Regions from separate parts of the Bradyrhizobium sp. UFLA05-153 genome, predicted to be linked through region 1. Evidence: predicted binding sites of a transcription regulator. Region 1 holds the regulator's gene; the other holds the start of a gene.
The links. The regulator LexA, encoded in region 1, represses DNA repair genes until DNA is damaged. The targets are predictions, from matches to a motif close to TGTTCNNNNTGTGTTCNG.

Region 1 (7,541 bases):
TCGCCTCGCGACGTCGGCGAGGCCCTGAGGGCGCTCGGTATCTGAGAGCATGGCCGCATTGCTGCGTTAGCAAAGGGTCTGGTTCCCGCCTTCTCCAGGAACTTTCTTAGGCAACTGTGGAACCAACTCGCTCTGTGTATTTTTGCACAGAGTTCCCGGAACGGATCAGGGCGTCGGGAGTCATATGCCCGTTGGGATCTCTACAACGGACGCGTGATCGTGTTGGGCAAAGCCTATTTCACCAAACAAGCCTCGATCCTTCTCCAATTCGCGAAGTCAACATCGGACAAGGAACTCTCCGCCAAGCTGGTCAGCAAGGCGGCCGATCTGAAAGCGCAGGGCGACCCGCTGCCCGAGATGGATCACAGCCTGAGAGCGCCCGACGTCGATCCGGACAATGAAACGGGAGCCACCTGATGCTAGCCGTGAGCCTGGTCGTCGCCGTGGCATGTTTGGCCACCGTCATCCCCGTCTTTCTCGTCATCGAGACGATCGCGCGGCGGCCGCACTAGGCGCATTCAACCGCGCTTGGGTTGGGGCCGATCGAGACGCTGCCGTTGCGCGCGCATGCGGCTCGTCTTCTCCTTGAGTGCCTCGATCTCCTCGTCGAGCTTTGCGCTCCTGGATTTCGGCGGCTCATCGCCGCGCAGCTTCTCGAGCGCCTTCTCGACCGACAGCTTTGAAGTCTCTGCCATCAGGGTTCTCCCGGACGTCTCCTGACGCGCCTTTCGTGCTGTGGCGCGCGGCAATTCTGAGCCGGAGGCGGGACGACGCGATATTGTCCCAAAGGGCATCCCGCCATCCTGCTGCTGGAGCGACATTTCCATCTCCACCTTCGTGATCACCCCTTTTGCCTCGACGCCCGCACTCGGCTAGAACGCAACGCGACCTGTCCTTACGATTTGCTCTGCAGGAGTTTTGCCCGTGGCCCTGATGCCGGTGTCCGATGCCCTCGCCGCGGTGCTTGCGGGCGTCGTGCCCGTGGCTGAGGAGATGGTCGCGCTGGATGCAGCCTACCACCGCGTGCTCGCGCGCGACGTCGCGGCCAGGCGCACGCAGCCGCCGCAGGCGATGTCGGCGATGGACGGCTATGCGGTGCGCGCCACCGACGCGGCGAAGGTGGGCGCAGAGATCACCGTGATCGGCGAGGTCGCGGCCGGCCGGCCGTTTGCGGGAACGGTCGGCGCGAGCCAGGCGGTGCGGATCTTCACCGGCGGCGTGGTGCCCGATGGCGCGGACGCGGTGGTGATCCAGGAGGACACCGTCGCTGACGGCAAGCGCGTCACGATCAAGGAGGCCGCGATCGTCGGACGGCACATCCGCCCCGCCGGCGTCGATTTCCGCGAGGGCGACGTGCTGCTCCGACAGGGAGCCCGGCTGACCGAACGCGACCTCTCACTCGCCGCCGGCATGAACCATCCGGAGCTTGCCGTCCGCCGCCGGCCCAGGGTCGCGATTCTCGCGACCGGCGACGAACTGGTGATGCCGGGCTCGACGCCCGGCGCGGGCCAGATCGTTTTTTCCAACGGCTACGCCTTGCACGCGCTGGCGCGGGCCGAGGGCGCCGAAACGTTCGATCTCGGCATTGCAGCCGATACCGTTGCGGCGACCACCGCCGGTATCCGCCGGGCCCGCGAGAGCGGCGCCGACATCCTGATCACGACCGGCGGGGCCTCGGTCGGCGACCACGATCTGGTCAGGCCTGCGCTTCAAGCCGAAGGCTTCGAAATGGCGTTCTGGAAAATCGCGATGCGGCCGGGCAAGCCCATGATGCACGGCCATCTCGGCGCGATGCGGGTGATCGGCCTGCCCGGCAATCCGGTGTCGTCCTATGTCTGCGGCTTCCTGTTCATGGTGCCGTTGATTCGCGCGCTTGCGGGCCGCTCGCGCGTTCATCACCGCCTCGAGCGCGCCGTGCTCGGGCGCGACGTCGGGCCCAACGATGTCCGCGAGGACTATCTGCGCGCCAGGCTCGAGGAGCGCGAGGACGGCACGCTCGTGGCCGTTCCGGTCAACCACCAGGACTCCTCGCTGCTTGCGAATCTCGCTATGGCACAGGCACTTCTCGTGCGCGCGCCATTCGCGCCAAAGGCCGAAGCAGGCACGCCTTGCGAGGTGTTGCGGCTGCCCTTGTGAGTGCGATCTGATTCGCGCGTGACGCGAACTTCGCCGCGTTCACACAAAATTAAGTGGTTGCGGAACACATATCGAACATATAGTGTCCGTTCATGATTTGTTTCGAGCATCTAGCGGCTTCTGCTGAATCTGACGTCTCGGAATCGAACGACATCAACCGGGGGACTTGGTCGAGATGTTAACGCGCAAACAATACGAGCTTCTGCGGTTCATCAGTGAGCGCCTCAAGGAAAGCGGCGTGCCGCCCTCCTTCGACGAAATGAAGGACGCGCTCGATCTGCGCTCGAAGTCGGGCATCCATCGCCTGATCACCGCGCTGGAAGAGCGCGGCTTCATCCGTCGCCTGCCCAACCGCGCGCGCGCCATCGAGGTCATCAAGCTGCCCGAGCTTCAGGCTGCAGGCGCCGGCCGCCGCGGCTTCACGCCGAGCGTCATCGAAGGCAATCTCGGCAAGGTGCGGGGCCCAAGCGCTACTGTCGACGAGGGCGAGCGTCCGGTCGCCGTGCCCGTGATGGGACGGATCGCGGCCGGCACGCCGATCGAGGCGTTGCAGACCCGCAGCCACACCATCAGCGTACCGCCGGACCTGCTCGGCTCGGGCGAGCACTATGCGCTCGAAGTGCGCGGCGATTCGATGGTCGACGCCGGCATCCTGGATGGCGACATGGCGCTGATCCAGCGCAACGAGACCGCGGATACCGGCGACATCGTGGTGGCGCTGATCGACGACGAGGAAGCGACGCTCAAGCGCTTCCGCCGCCGCGGTGCGTCGATCGCGTTGGAGCCCGCGAACACCGCCTATGAGGTGCGCATCCTGCCGCCGAACCGGGTGAAGATTCAGGGCAAGCTGATCGGGCTGTACCGGAAGTACTGATTGCCCGGCAGATTGCCGGCCATCGCGCAGCGACGCGGGCGGACGGATTGTCCGCTCCGGCGGAATGGTGTTTCCGCTTCCACCGCGATTATCCTCACACCTGCGCAGAGCTAATCCTCAAGCACCGCAAGCGCGAATGCGCGGTGCACGATAAAGAGGAAAAAACCGTGCGACAGATGATTTTGGGCGTGTTCTCGGCGGCCTTGCTCGCGGGCTCGGCCTCCGCGAGCGATGCAGCGCAACACCACTGTGCCATCCGCAAGACGGAGCACGCGGTAACCAGCGCGCCATTCCGCAATTCCAACAATGCGATCGCACCCGCGCCGCAGGTGAGCTGGCCCTATTCAGGGTACTCCGCTCCTGCCGGCCGCTGATGGAAGCTCGCGTGAGTGAATGGTGTGAACCAAGATAGACTAACAGCGAGAGGCTTTGTTCCTGGTTTGCCGGGAAAGATAATGTGATCGGGCGACGCGCACACGGGCCGCAGATTTGCCCACAAACGCGATACACTCGAAGGCTTCCAACTCTGATAGAGGCCTGCGCCTCCGGGGGGGCGCGGACCTGCTATCTCGCATGAGGAGCACTCCGATGTGTGACTACAGCCTACATGCCGTTGCGACCCGCCCCGCTCAAGTCGGCGAGACGATCGTCACGACAACCTTCCGCGGCACCTCGACGCGTGGATTTGCGTCGGAGCGTGATCTCTCGGTTGCCGTCTGCCTCCTGCCGGGCACCGAGCTCGCCTTCGCCGACAACGTCCGCTACGACAATCGCTGGATCTGGACACGCACCGTCAATTCCCGCGTCGGCAAGTTCGGCAAGGTCGATCCGCACATTCCCGATCGTCATCATGATGCGATCGAATTCCCCGACGGCAACTACGTGCTGGTGACGCAGCTCGTCGAGGGACAGCGTGCCACCGTTCTGCAATTGCCGGTGACGCAGCCGCTCGGCGAGAAGACAGAGCAGCCCGCCGTCGAGCAGCACACGACCACGACGCCTACGACACGCCTGCCGATCGGCTGACGCGTCTTTCAATCCTCGGCCTGCAGGTCGGCCTCCGACGGCGTAGCGTCCTTGCTGCGTGGAGTAGCCGGCCGCGGTGCGAGGCTGAGCTCGAAATCGCTATCGCCGGCCTCAGCCGGCGACCAGGGGCGGTTTGCGCCCCTTGCTTTCACCGTTTGCAGCGTGAAACCGTCGCCCTCGCGCGATAGGGTGAGCGCGCCTTGCGTCTTCAGACGCTCGCGATCCACGACCATTGCCGCGCAATCGGTTGCTGCCGGCTTCGCCGTCACCACCAGCGCGGCGCGGCTGCAATCATCCGCCAGCGCGTCGACACGCAGCGAGAGCGCGACCAGACGACCATCAGCGAGCGGCGTCACGCAGCCGGCCTCGTCGCATGAGACGCCGTCGGCGAGCGAGGTAGCGGTTGCGCTGCGCGGATCGGCATCGGCTGCAAGCCACTCCTTGAGGAGAAAATTGTCCTTGCCGGTTCGGATCAGGTGCAGTTGGCGGTCCCTGCCGCGCACCGCGACGCTGTGGCCGTCGCCCGCGATCAGGATGTCGGGCTGGCGCACGTGCAGCGTCGAACCAATCGAGAGCGCGAGCACGATGGCGCCCGTCCAGCGCAGCGGCGTGCGCAACAGGCCCATCACGATGAGGCCGATGCTGGCGGCAATCAGCGGACCGGTGCCGAACGCGGCGATGCGGCCGACCGCGCCCGGCAACGCCGCGACCCAGCGCGTCACAACGACCATCCAGTCGATGCCGATCCCCATCAGCCACCAGAACACGCCATCGAGCCCGAACGGCGCTGCGATCAACCCCAAAAGTCCGGCGGGCATCACCAGCGCCGAGACCACCGGCATCGCCGCGAGATTGGCGAGCACCCCGTAAGGCGTGACGCGGTGGAAATGGAAGGCGGCATAAGGTGTCGTCGCAAGCCCCGCGATCAGCGAGGCCATCAGCAGCATGACGAGCTCGCGGCCGCCCCACAGCGCGATGCGCGCTGTAGCGGAGTGATCGGGCGAGGCAAACAGGTTCGGCATACCGATGTGCACCAGCGCGACGAGGCCGAGAGTCGCAGCAAACGACATCTGGAAGCTCGGATGCACGAGAGCCTCCGGCGCGACCGCGAGCACGATCATCGCGGCAACCGCGAGCGTGCGGAAGGTGATGGCACGCCGATCAACCATCACCGCGATCAGCACCACCGCCGTCATGAAGAACGAGCGCTGCGTTGCAACCTCCGCGCCGGACAGCAGCAGGTAAAATGCGGCCGCCACCAGCGCAGCCGCAGCCGACCATTTCTTGATCGGATAGCCCACTGCAAATCCCGGGATCAGCGCCAGCAGCGCGCGCACCGCAAAGAACACCACGCCGGCGACGACGGCCATGTGATAGCCGGAGATCGACAGCACGTGCCCGAGGCCCGAGATGAACATGGCATCGTTCACGGGCTCGGTGATTGCGTCGCGCCGCCCCGTGAGGAGCGCGGTGGCGATCGCGCGGTTGTCGCCGTCGAGCGTGGCGCGGATGCGCGCGTCGATCGCGTCGCGCAGGCCTTGCATGATCGCAGCATAGCGCAGCCGCAGGCCTCCGGTCTCCGGTGGCTCAGCGACCGTGATCGCCCCCATCGCAAAGCCTGACGCGCCGATGCCCTGAAAAAACATGTCGCGAGCGAAATCGTAGCTGCCGGGCCGCAAGGGCGCGAGCGGCGGCATCAGGCGCGCCTTGAGTTGCACGAAGCTGCCGACCTCCGGTGCCGTGCCCTTGCGCACCGACAGCCGCACACGCTCGAGCTGGATGTCGCCGCGCGGCGCCTCCATCGCACTCACCCGAAGCACGAAGCGGTCGGTGCGCTCGCGGATATCGCGCGTCTCTACGAAGCCGGACAGCGCCACCGAATAGAGCGGCTTCGCCAGCACGGTGTGCGCGATGCGCGCGGTCTTCCAGGTCGCCGTGGCAAAACCTGCGGCGATCGCTGCGATCATGATGGCGGGTGCGAACAACCGGCTCCGCCGCAACAGCACGCTAGCCACCATGAGCACCAGCGCCGTGATCACGGCGACCGAGAGCACGGGTTCGTGGTCGGCGGCAAAATAGAGAGCAATTCCGGTACCGAAGGCCACGGGCACCCACGGCAGCAGCCGCCCCGCGCCGGCTTCCGCCCTGGCCCATCCACGCAACGTCTCGGCCAGCGACGACCACGCGCCAAAGCCCGCCGGCACAAGGCCGCCGGCCGAAGCCGCACGGCCTACAGGCCATGTCCCGGCGATCCCTTGCGAGCGGTGTGGCCGGGAAGGCTCCGCCATTCCTGCACCTTACAATACGCGACGGGTGCGGAGGCTACCGGAAGGTGTTGGGACGCGAATAGCGGAACGGAAAGGGAACCAGCTCGAGGACCGCTACTTTTCCTCTTCCATCGTCACGGCAACCGCCGCCTTGGCGGAGAGCCGGACCTTGTTGCCCTCGACATCGGCAACGAGGCCCTTGTCGATGAAGTGATGATGGCCCTTGTGGCTGCCCTCACCGCTGTCCTTCCTGGTCAGCTTGATGCGGTTGCCTTCGACACGGTCGACGGTACCGATATGAACGCCGTCGGCGCCGATCACTTCCATATGTTCTGCGATGTTTTGCATGCCAGTATCCTTCTCTGGTCCCCTCACAACGCCTGGAACCCCTTTTCTGTTCGTTGCCCTTGCGGCCTCCTTCGCAAACGCGCCGTGTCAGGTCGATTGCGCCGAAAGTCTCATAAGTTGCCAGCCCCTGGTGGGACTACACTATGTGTTCCCCGCCTCCCCGACAGACGGGCAAGGCAGTGGTGGCTCGCGGTTCTAAGGCCGCTGGAGCTCTCCTCAGGTGACGGAAAACGCGCCTGAGGTCAGACGTTGCAGACGCAACTCTTTGAACTGACGCCTGCAACGCCGCGCATCACGCTCTTCCCGCGAGAAGATGACCGCTGAAACAAGCGAGGAGACGTTATGAAACGATAGGAGTTGCACATGCAGGTACCGAGTGATTTTCGCCGCGTGATCATTGCTGCATCGGTGGGAAACGTCATCGAATGGTATGACTTCTATATCTTTGGCAGCCTGGCCGCGGTTCTGTCGGTCAAGTTCTTCGAGCAATCCCACCCGGTTGCAGCCCTGCTCAGCACGATCGCGCTTTTCACCGCAGGATTTCTGATCCGTCCGCTGGGGGCGTTCCTGTTCGGATGGATGGGTGACCGGGTCGGCCGCAAATATACGTTTCTCATTACGCTCAGCGGAATGGGACTAGGCACAGGCGCGATCGGATTGATCCCGACCTACCAGTCGATCGGCCTGACAGCCGCGTTCGTTCTGTTCGGTCTGCGCATGATTCAGGGCCTGTGCCTTGGCGGCGAATATGGCGGTGCCATTACCTACGTTGCCGAGCATGTGCCGGACGACAAGCGCGGCTACTACACCGGCTGGCTGCAGACCTCTCCGACGCTCGGCATCGTGGTATCGCTGGCCGTGATCGTCCTCACGCGGACCTATGCCGGCAC
Region 2 (7,541 bases), on a different contig from region 1:
ATGTGATCTTCTTCGCAGCCAATTCGATCAAGCTGTTCGAGGGCGGATGGTTTCCGCTGCTGCTCGCCGGCCTCGTCGCCTTCCTGATGCTAACCTGGCGCAGCGGCGTAAAACTCGTCGAGCACGCCCGCGCGCGGCTACGCCAGCCCGAGGAGGATCTGATCGAGACCGCGGTCAACAAGTGCCGCGCCCGCCTGCCCGGCACCGCCGTCTATCTCGCTTCGGCGCCGAGAGGCGTGCCGCTCGCGCTGACGCAATTCGTCAAGCACAATCGCGTCCTGCACGAACGCGTGCTGCTCGTGACCGTCCTGATCGAGGAAATCCCCCACGTGCCCGACGAGGAGCGCACCGAGGTGATCGAGATCATCCCGGCGATCACCCGCGTGGTCCTGCATTACGGCTTCATGCAGAACCCGACCATCTATGAGGGGCTGAAGCTCGCCTGCCGGCAGGGCAAATTGCCGGGCATCGACCTCTCCGACATCACCTACTATGTCGGCCGCGAGACCATCATCCCGCGCGAGGACGTCCCGGGCATGTGGGTCTGGCGGGAGTCGCTGTTCGCCTTCCTGCAACGCAACGCCGAACGTTCCGCGGCATTCTTCGGCGTGCCGACTGGACAGGTGGTGGAGTTCGGCACGGAGCTGGAGATCTAGCGAGCCGGACCGGCGCAACTACCTCTGCGTTGCCGGCACCCGCCGGACCGTCCAGCCGTCGTTGAAACGCACCAAGACTGCGTCGCACTTATCGTCCGGACATTTCTGCTCGGTGTCGGCTGGAAATACGCGCAGCGCGACGTGATCCTCGTCGATCCAGCGCTGATGGCGCCATTCGAACAGCGCGTCCTGCGCGTGCTTCCATTGCAGCGCAGGCGCGTCGCCTGCAGTCGAGCCGACGGCGAGGTCATACTCGCCGCCGTGCGCATAATCGTTGTCGATAACGAGAAAATTCGTGCCGTCATCCGAAAGGAATGGCACGCCAGGGAGAAGCAGCTTGGCCCCCGTGCGTGCGCTGACGAGCTCGACGCCGCTACCCTCGTAATACTTAGCCGCGATGGAATAGACGTGGGCTACCGGATGGTAGCCGGCAAACCAGTACTGAACGCAATGCTGCACGTCGTCGGTCTCACAGGCCTTTGTATCGGTCCGATAGATTTTTGACGTGCCGTTCTCGAGCTGCAGCGTCAGCAAATCGCCCTTCCGGCTCGCGCGCTTTCCGTACTCGCGCAGGCAGACGGGCTCCCGGGCGTCAAGCTTCTGATCGTCGATGTCGGCGCGGCACGTGTCGGCGACGGCGTTGGCAGCCGGCTGCGCAGCCGCCTGCCCGGCCAATGCGGCGCCAAGCAAACCAACGACAAAAAGAATGCAGATGACGCGCACGTTCCCGGCGAGTCCGTAAGTTGCTAGCGGATGACGGATCGATCCCCGGACACTACTCAAAGTGACGAGCGGCGGCAACTCTGCCGCCTTCTGCGCTGAGTTCGTAGCCCGGATGGAGCGAAGCGCAATCCGGGTTCTTCGTGATGTCAGGTGCTGTCCCGGATTTCGCTTCGCTCCATCCGGGCTACGCTCCTACGCACCGTAACTAGTGTCCGTTCCCGTTCTCGCCATTGCCGTTCTCCGCCTCTTCCGTGATGTGCTCGACCGAGACGACGTGCTCGTCCTCGGCGGTGTCGAACACGATCACGCCCTGCGTGGAGCGGCCGGCGATGCGGATGCCTTCGACCGGGCAGCGGATCAGCTGGCCCTTGTCGGTCACAAGCATGATCTGGTCGGCCTCCTCGACCGGGAAGGACGCCACCAGATTGCCGTTGCGGTTGTTGACGCTCATGGCGACGATGCCTTTGCCGCCGCGGCCCGTGGTGCGGTACTCGTAGGACGAGGTCCGCTTGCCATAGCCGTTGACGGAGACGGTCAGCACCACCTGCTCGGCCGCCGACATCTCGACATAGCGATCCTGCGAGAGCTCGCTCGCGCCTGACGTCTCCTCGGTTTCGGCCTCTGCGACCTCATCCGTCGCACCTTCGCCCGCGACCGCGCGGCGCATCTTCAAGTACGCCGAGCGTTCGTCCGAGGTCGTCTCGACGTGGCGCAGGATCGCCAGCGAGATCACCTTGTCGGCCCCCGCCAGCGCAATGCCGCGGACGCCCATCGAGGTGCGCCCGGTGAACACGCGCACGTCGGTGACGGGAAAGCGGATGCACTGGCCGCCGGCGGCGGTCAGCAGCACGTCGTCGCGCTCGGTGCAGATCTGCACGTCGACGATTGATTCATTGTCGTCGAGCTTCATCGCAATGATGCCGGAGCGGCGGACGTCGACGAAGTCGGACAGCTTGTTGCGCCGGACATTGCCGCCGGTGGTGGCGAACATCACATCTAGCTGGCCCCAGGTGGATTCATCCTCGGGCAGCGGCATGATCGTGGTGATGCGCTCGCCCTGCTCGAGCGGCAGGATGTTGATCAGCGCCTTGCCGCGCGCGTTCGGCGCCGCCATCGGCAGACGCCAGACCTTCTCCTTGTAGACCTGGCCGCGCGACGAGAAGAACAGCACCGGCGTGTGCGTGGAGGCCACGAACAGGCGCGAGACAAAATCCTCGTCGCGGGTCTGCATCCCGGCGCGTCCCTTGCCGCCGCGGCGCTGGGCCCGATAGGCCGACAGCGGCACGCGCTTGACGTAACCGGCATGGGAAACCGTGACGACCATGTCCTCGCGCTGGATCAGGTCCTCGTCCTCGACCTCGCCTTCCTGCTCCATGATCACGGTCCGGCGCGGGGTGGCGAACTCCGCCTTCACCTCGGCGAGCTCGGTCTTGACGATGTCGAGGATACGCGCGCGCGAACGCAGGATGTCGAGGTAGTCGCCGATCTCGCCGGCGAGCTTGGACAGCTCGTCGCCGATCTCATCGCGGCCGAGCGCCGTGAGGCGCGCGAGGCGCAATTCCAGGATGGCCCTGGCCTGCTCCAGCGACAGACGGACGGTGCCGTCCGCATTGATGCGGTGGCGGGGATCATCGATCAGCGTGATGATGTCCTCGACGTCACGCGCCGGCCAGTCGCGCGTCATCAGGGTCTCGCGCGCAGCGGCCGGCGTCGGCGAAGTCCGGATCACGCGAATGATCTCGTCGATATTGGCGACCGCAATCGCAAGACCGACCTGCTCATGGGCGCGCTCGCGCGCCTTGCGCAGCTTGTACTTGGTGCGGCGGGTGACGACCTGCTCGCGGAAGCCGACGAAGATCGTCAGCATATCCTTCAGGTTCATCGTCTGCGGACGGCCGGAGTCGAGCGCGACGGCGTTGACGCCGAAGCTCGTCTGCAACGGCGTGAACTTGTAGAGCTGGTTCAGCACCACGTCGGGCACGGCGTCGCGCTTGAGCTCGACGACGACGCGGTAGCCGTCGCGGTCGGACTCGTCGCGCAGATCGGAGATGCCCTCGATCTTCTTCTCTTTGTAGAGCTCGGCGATGCGCTCGACCATCGTCGCCTTGTTCACCTGATACGGAATCTCGGTGATGACGATCGCCTCACGTTCTTTCCGGATCGTCTCGAACTCGACCTTGCCGCGCATCACGATCGAGCCGCGTCCGAGATGGTAGGCGCTGCGGATGCCCTGGCGCCCCAGGATGATGCCGCCGGTCGGGAAATCCGGACCTGGGATAATGTGGTTCAGTTCGTCGATGGTGAGCGAAGGATTGTCGATCAACGCCAGGCAAGCGTCGATCACCTCGCCCAGATTGTGCGGCGGGATGTTGGTGGCCATGCCGACGGCGATGCCGCCGGCGCCGTTGACCAGCAGGTTCGGGAACCGCGCCGGCAGGACCACCGGCTCCTTGGTCGAGCCGTCATAATTGTCCTGAAAGTCGACCGTCTCGCTCTCGATGTCCTCGAGCAGTTTGAGCGCGATCTTGGTCAGGCGCGACTCGGTGTAGCGCATCGCCGCCGGCGGATCGCCGTCGACCGAACCGAAATTGCCCTGCCCGTCCACGAGCAGTTCGCGCATCGAGAAGGGCTGCGCCATACGCACCAGCGCGTCATAGATCGCCTGGTCGCCATGCGGGTGGTATTGGCCCATGACGTCGCCGACGATGCCGGCGGACTTCTTGTGCTTCTTGTCGGGGGTATAGCCCTCCTCGTTCATCGAGAAGAGGATGCGCCGGTGCACCGGCTTCAAGCCATCGCGCGCATCGGGCAGCGCGCGCGCCACGATCACGCTCATGGCGTAATCGAGGTAGGACTTCTTCATCTCGTCGAGGATCGAGATCGGGCGAATATCCGAAGGATGCTCCGGCTTGTCGCCGGGCTTGTCGTTGTCGTCGTCAGCCAAGGGGGAATCCGGTGAGTTCTTGTCCGGGAATCATATAGCGCATCGAGGGTCTGATAACCACCCTGGCAAGGCTCCCGGGAAGCGCTTTTTCCGCTTATTTTTCCAACGACTTACGGCTCCCGCGAAGCCTCCTTTGGAGCGACGGAGCAGGCCGAATGGAACCCTGCCTTATGAGCCGAAAATCACGTGATGCATGATGCGTCCCGGCAGCAGCGTGAACAACCCTGCGACCACCAGCGCGCCGATGAACATGAAGATCATGATCCGCCGGTGATCGGCGACGCGATGGGTATGCGCCCGCCACACCGCGAGCGGCAGCATCACGAGCGTGAAGATCGAGAGCAGATGAATCGGGCTGAACGGCCCGACCAGCCGGATCTGGTGGATCCAGAACGATGACGCGGCCACGATGGCCATGAGTGCCACCCAGATCCAGCCAACGGTCCGGTGCGGCAGGGTGCCCTTGGGAGCCGCGAACTGGACGACGCCGAGCACGAAGGCAGTCATCGCTGCAAAGGCGTGGAGCGGAATGGCTGGAGCGGCGTCAAGCAGCGGCGCGAGCATCATGGCTGAGGCATCCCGGTGATGGCGCCTCGAGAAGCCGGCGCGGAACGATGTAAATAGCATTAACATGAAGTGAATGCCATTCACATCGCTGGGCGGGGAAATCCTTAATGCGCAACATTAGGCAGGCCTGCAAAAACAAGCCCGATCAGCAAATTGGTAAGAAATGCTCACCCTTCTCACGAAGGCGGCGAACCATTCCGTTAGAAGGGGGTGTCCACTTAGAACGGTATGTCGTCGTCCATGTCGCTGTTGCGGCCGCCGCCCGCGGCGACTGCGCGGCGCGGTGCGCTGCTCACCGGGCTGCTGGAGCCGAAATCGCCGCCCGGCTCCTCGCCGAAGCTGCCGCCCCCCCCGCCACCACGGCCGTCGAGCATCGTGAGGTTGGAGTTGAAGCCCTGCAACACGACTTCGGTCGAGTATTTCTCGGCGCCGCTCTGGTCGGTCCACTTGCGGGTCTGCAGTGCGCCTTCGACGTAAACCTTCGCGCCCTTCTTCAGGTACTGCTCGGCGACCTTTGCGAGTCCCTCGTTGAAGATCACGACGCGATGCCACTCGGTCTTTTCCTTGCGCTCGCCGGTCGCCTTGTCCCGCCAGGTCTCCGACGTTGCGACGCTCAGATTGGCGATCGGCCGCCCGTCCTGGGTACGGCGGATTTCAGGATCCTTGCCGAGGTTGCCGACCAGAATGACCTTGTTGATGCTTCCCGCCATCGCCGCTCTCCACTCCAAACTGCGAAATTGTTCGAAAAAGCCGGAGCCGTGCCAAAACCGCTCGCTGCCGCCTGCTGTGCGACCCTATACGCTGGCGGACGTCGCCGAGCCCGCGGTCCCGCAGGTTATCCCCACATATAGCACCCGGGCCAGCAACGTTCCAGCTTTGTTCTTGCGCAAGCAGTGGCGGTATAAACCAGCAAGTTAAGATTGCATATCTAACAAGTTAATGGAACCGCATGGAACTTTTTCGGGTTCCCGCGGACGGAAATACCGCTTAACATTCATTAAGTTAGGAACCGCTCAGTTCGCTCGCGACTGTTGCTTTTGGGAGACGGACTCTACCGGTGGATCAGGCTAGGTTTGACGCGACATCGATTCATTGGGCGTCGCGCCTTGATTGACCGCTTCGGGGACCAGAGAAGCGGCACAGCCGGAGGGACAGAAATGAAGAAGATTTTGGTTGGGGCCATTGGTGCAGTTGCGTTGAGCCTGTCGGCTCCGGCGAGCGCGGCGGATCTCGCTGCGCGTCCGTACGTAAAGGCTCCGCCCCCGGCAATCGCCGCGGTCTACGACTGGAGCGGCTTCTACATCGGCATCAACGGCGGCGGCGGCTCGGCCCACAAATGCTGGGACTTCGTGGACAGCACCGGCCTTGTGACCGGTGTTCCCGGCAGTCTCGTGGGTGAAGGGTGCCACAATGCGACCGGCGGCACGGTTGGTGGTCAGATCGGGTATCGCTGGCAGACTGGCCAGTGGGTGTTCGGCTTCGAAGGCCAGGGCAACTGGGCCAACTTCAACGGCGATAACACCAGCTCCGTCTTCCTGGCCGACCGCAACCGTTCGCGAATCGACTCCTTCGGCCTGATCACCGGCCAGATCGGCTATGCCTGGAACAACGTGCTGTTCTACGTGAAGGGCGGCGGTGCGGTTGTCGGCGACAAGTATGACATCTTCGACATACCGACCGGCGTGCTGGTGGCTTCGGCTCGCGAAACCCGCTGGGGCGGCACGGTTGGCGCCGGCCTGGAAGTCGGCTTTGCGCCGAACTGGTCGGTGGGCGTCGAGTACGACCACATCTTCCTCGGCAATCGCACCCTCGGCTTCACGACGCCTGCGGGCATCGCGGCCGGGAGCGACCGGATCAGCCAGAACGTCGATATGGGCCTCGTCCGCCTGAACTATCGCTGGGGCGGGCCGATGATCGCGAAGTACTGATCCTTCGCCAAACCTCTTCCTGTCGAAAAGGCCGGCCTCGCGCCGGCCTTTTTGCTGTCCGGGTACAGCCGGTATGAACAGGTCAGTCATCCTTACACGTTTTCCGCGTGGTGTGGCATCTCGGGCACACAACTTGCGGCTTTACTGGTGTAAGCACGACATCAGTTGGACCAGAACGTCCGATGTCCTTCCGCGCACGGAAGGCAAAAACAGAAACTGGGACTGGGATTAAGTTGAAAATGAAGAAGGTTTTGTTGGCTTCGGCCAGTTTGTTTGCACTCAGCGCGTTCGCTCCGGTCATGGCTGCCGATCTGGCGGCCCGCCCCTACACCAAGGCTCCAGTGGCCCCCGCCGCGGTCTATAACTGGACCGGCTTCTACCTCGGTGGCTTCGGTGGCTACGCTTGGGAAAACACCTCCACTGACCCGAAGATGAAGGGCGGCTTCGCAGGTGGTACGGTCGGCTACAACTGGCAGGCCAGCAACATCGTGTTCGGTCTCGAGGCCGACGGCGGCTGGGCTGACGTGAGCGCGACAGCCGGCACCCCGGGCGTGCTCGCCGTGACGAGCCGGATCAATTCGTTGGGAACTGTGCGCGGTCGCGTCGGCGTGGCGATCGACCAGGTCCTGCTCTACGGCACCGGCGGCTTCGCCTGGATCAACAACAAGCTGACCGCGGACGTGCTTGGCGTGCTCGCCTCGGACAGCCAGTTCCACACGGGCT

Region 2: the regulator LexA is predicted to act here: its motif matches at 5,757-5,774, upstream of Q2941_RS29005 (single-stranded DNA-binding protein).

The regions. Positions count from the first base shown of each region.
Region 1 covers NZ_JBBIAM010000088.1:4,451-11,991, reverse strand. Annotated here, with positions in the region: gene Q2941_RS36150 (HAD family hydrolase) at 1-45, shown strand, start outside; gene Q2941_RS36145 (hypothetical protein) at 220-417, shown strand; gene Q2941_RS36140 (hypothetical protein) at 519-695, opposite strand; gene Q2941_RS36135 (molybdopterin molybdotransferase MoeA) at 925-2,136, shown strand; gene lexA (transcriptional repressor LexA) at 2,312-3,010, shown strand; gene Q2941_RS36125 (hypothetical protein) at 3,058-3,384, shown strand; gene Q2941_RS36120 (hypothetical protein) at 3,599-4,036, shown strand; gene Q2941_RS36115 (ComEC/Rec2 family competence protein) at 4,045-6,324, opposite strand; gene Q2941_RS36110 (DUF2171 domain-containing protein) at 6,418-6,651, opposite strand; gene Q2941_RS36105 (MFS transporter) at 7,009-7,541, shown strand, end outside.
Region 2 covers NZ_JBBIAM010000058.1:14,026-21,566, reverse strand. Annotated here, with positions in the region: gene Q2941_RS29025 (potassium transporter Kup) at 1-656, shown strand, start outside; gene Q2941_RS29020 (hypothetical protein) at 675-1,457, opposite strand; gene gyrA (DNA gyrase subunit A) at 1,585-4,323, opposite strand; gene Q2941_RS29010 (DUF2306 domain-containing protein) at 4,492-4,890, opposite strand; gene Q2941_RS29005 (single-stranded DNA-binding protein) at 5,109-5,600, opposite strand; gene Q2941_RS29000 (outer membrane protein) at 6,048-6,818, shown strand; gene Q2941_RS28995 (outer membrane protein) at 7,058-7,541, shown strand, end outside.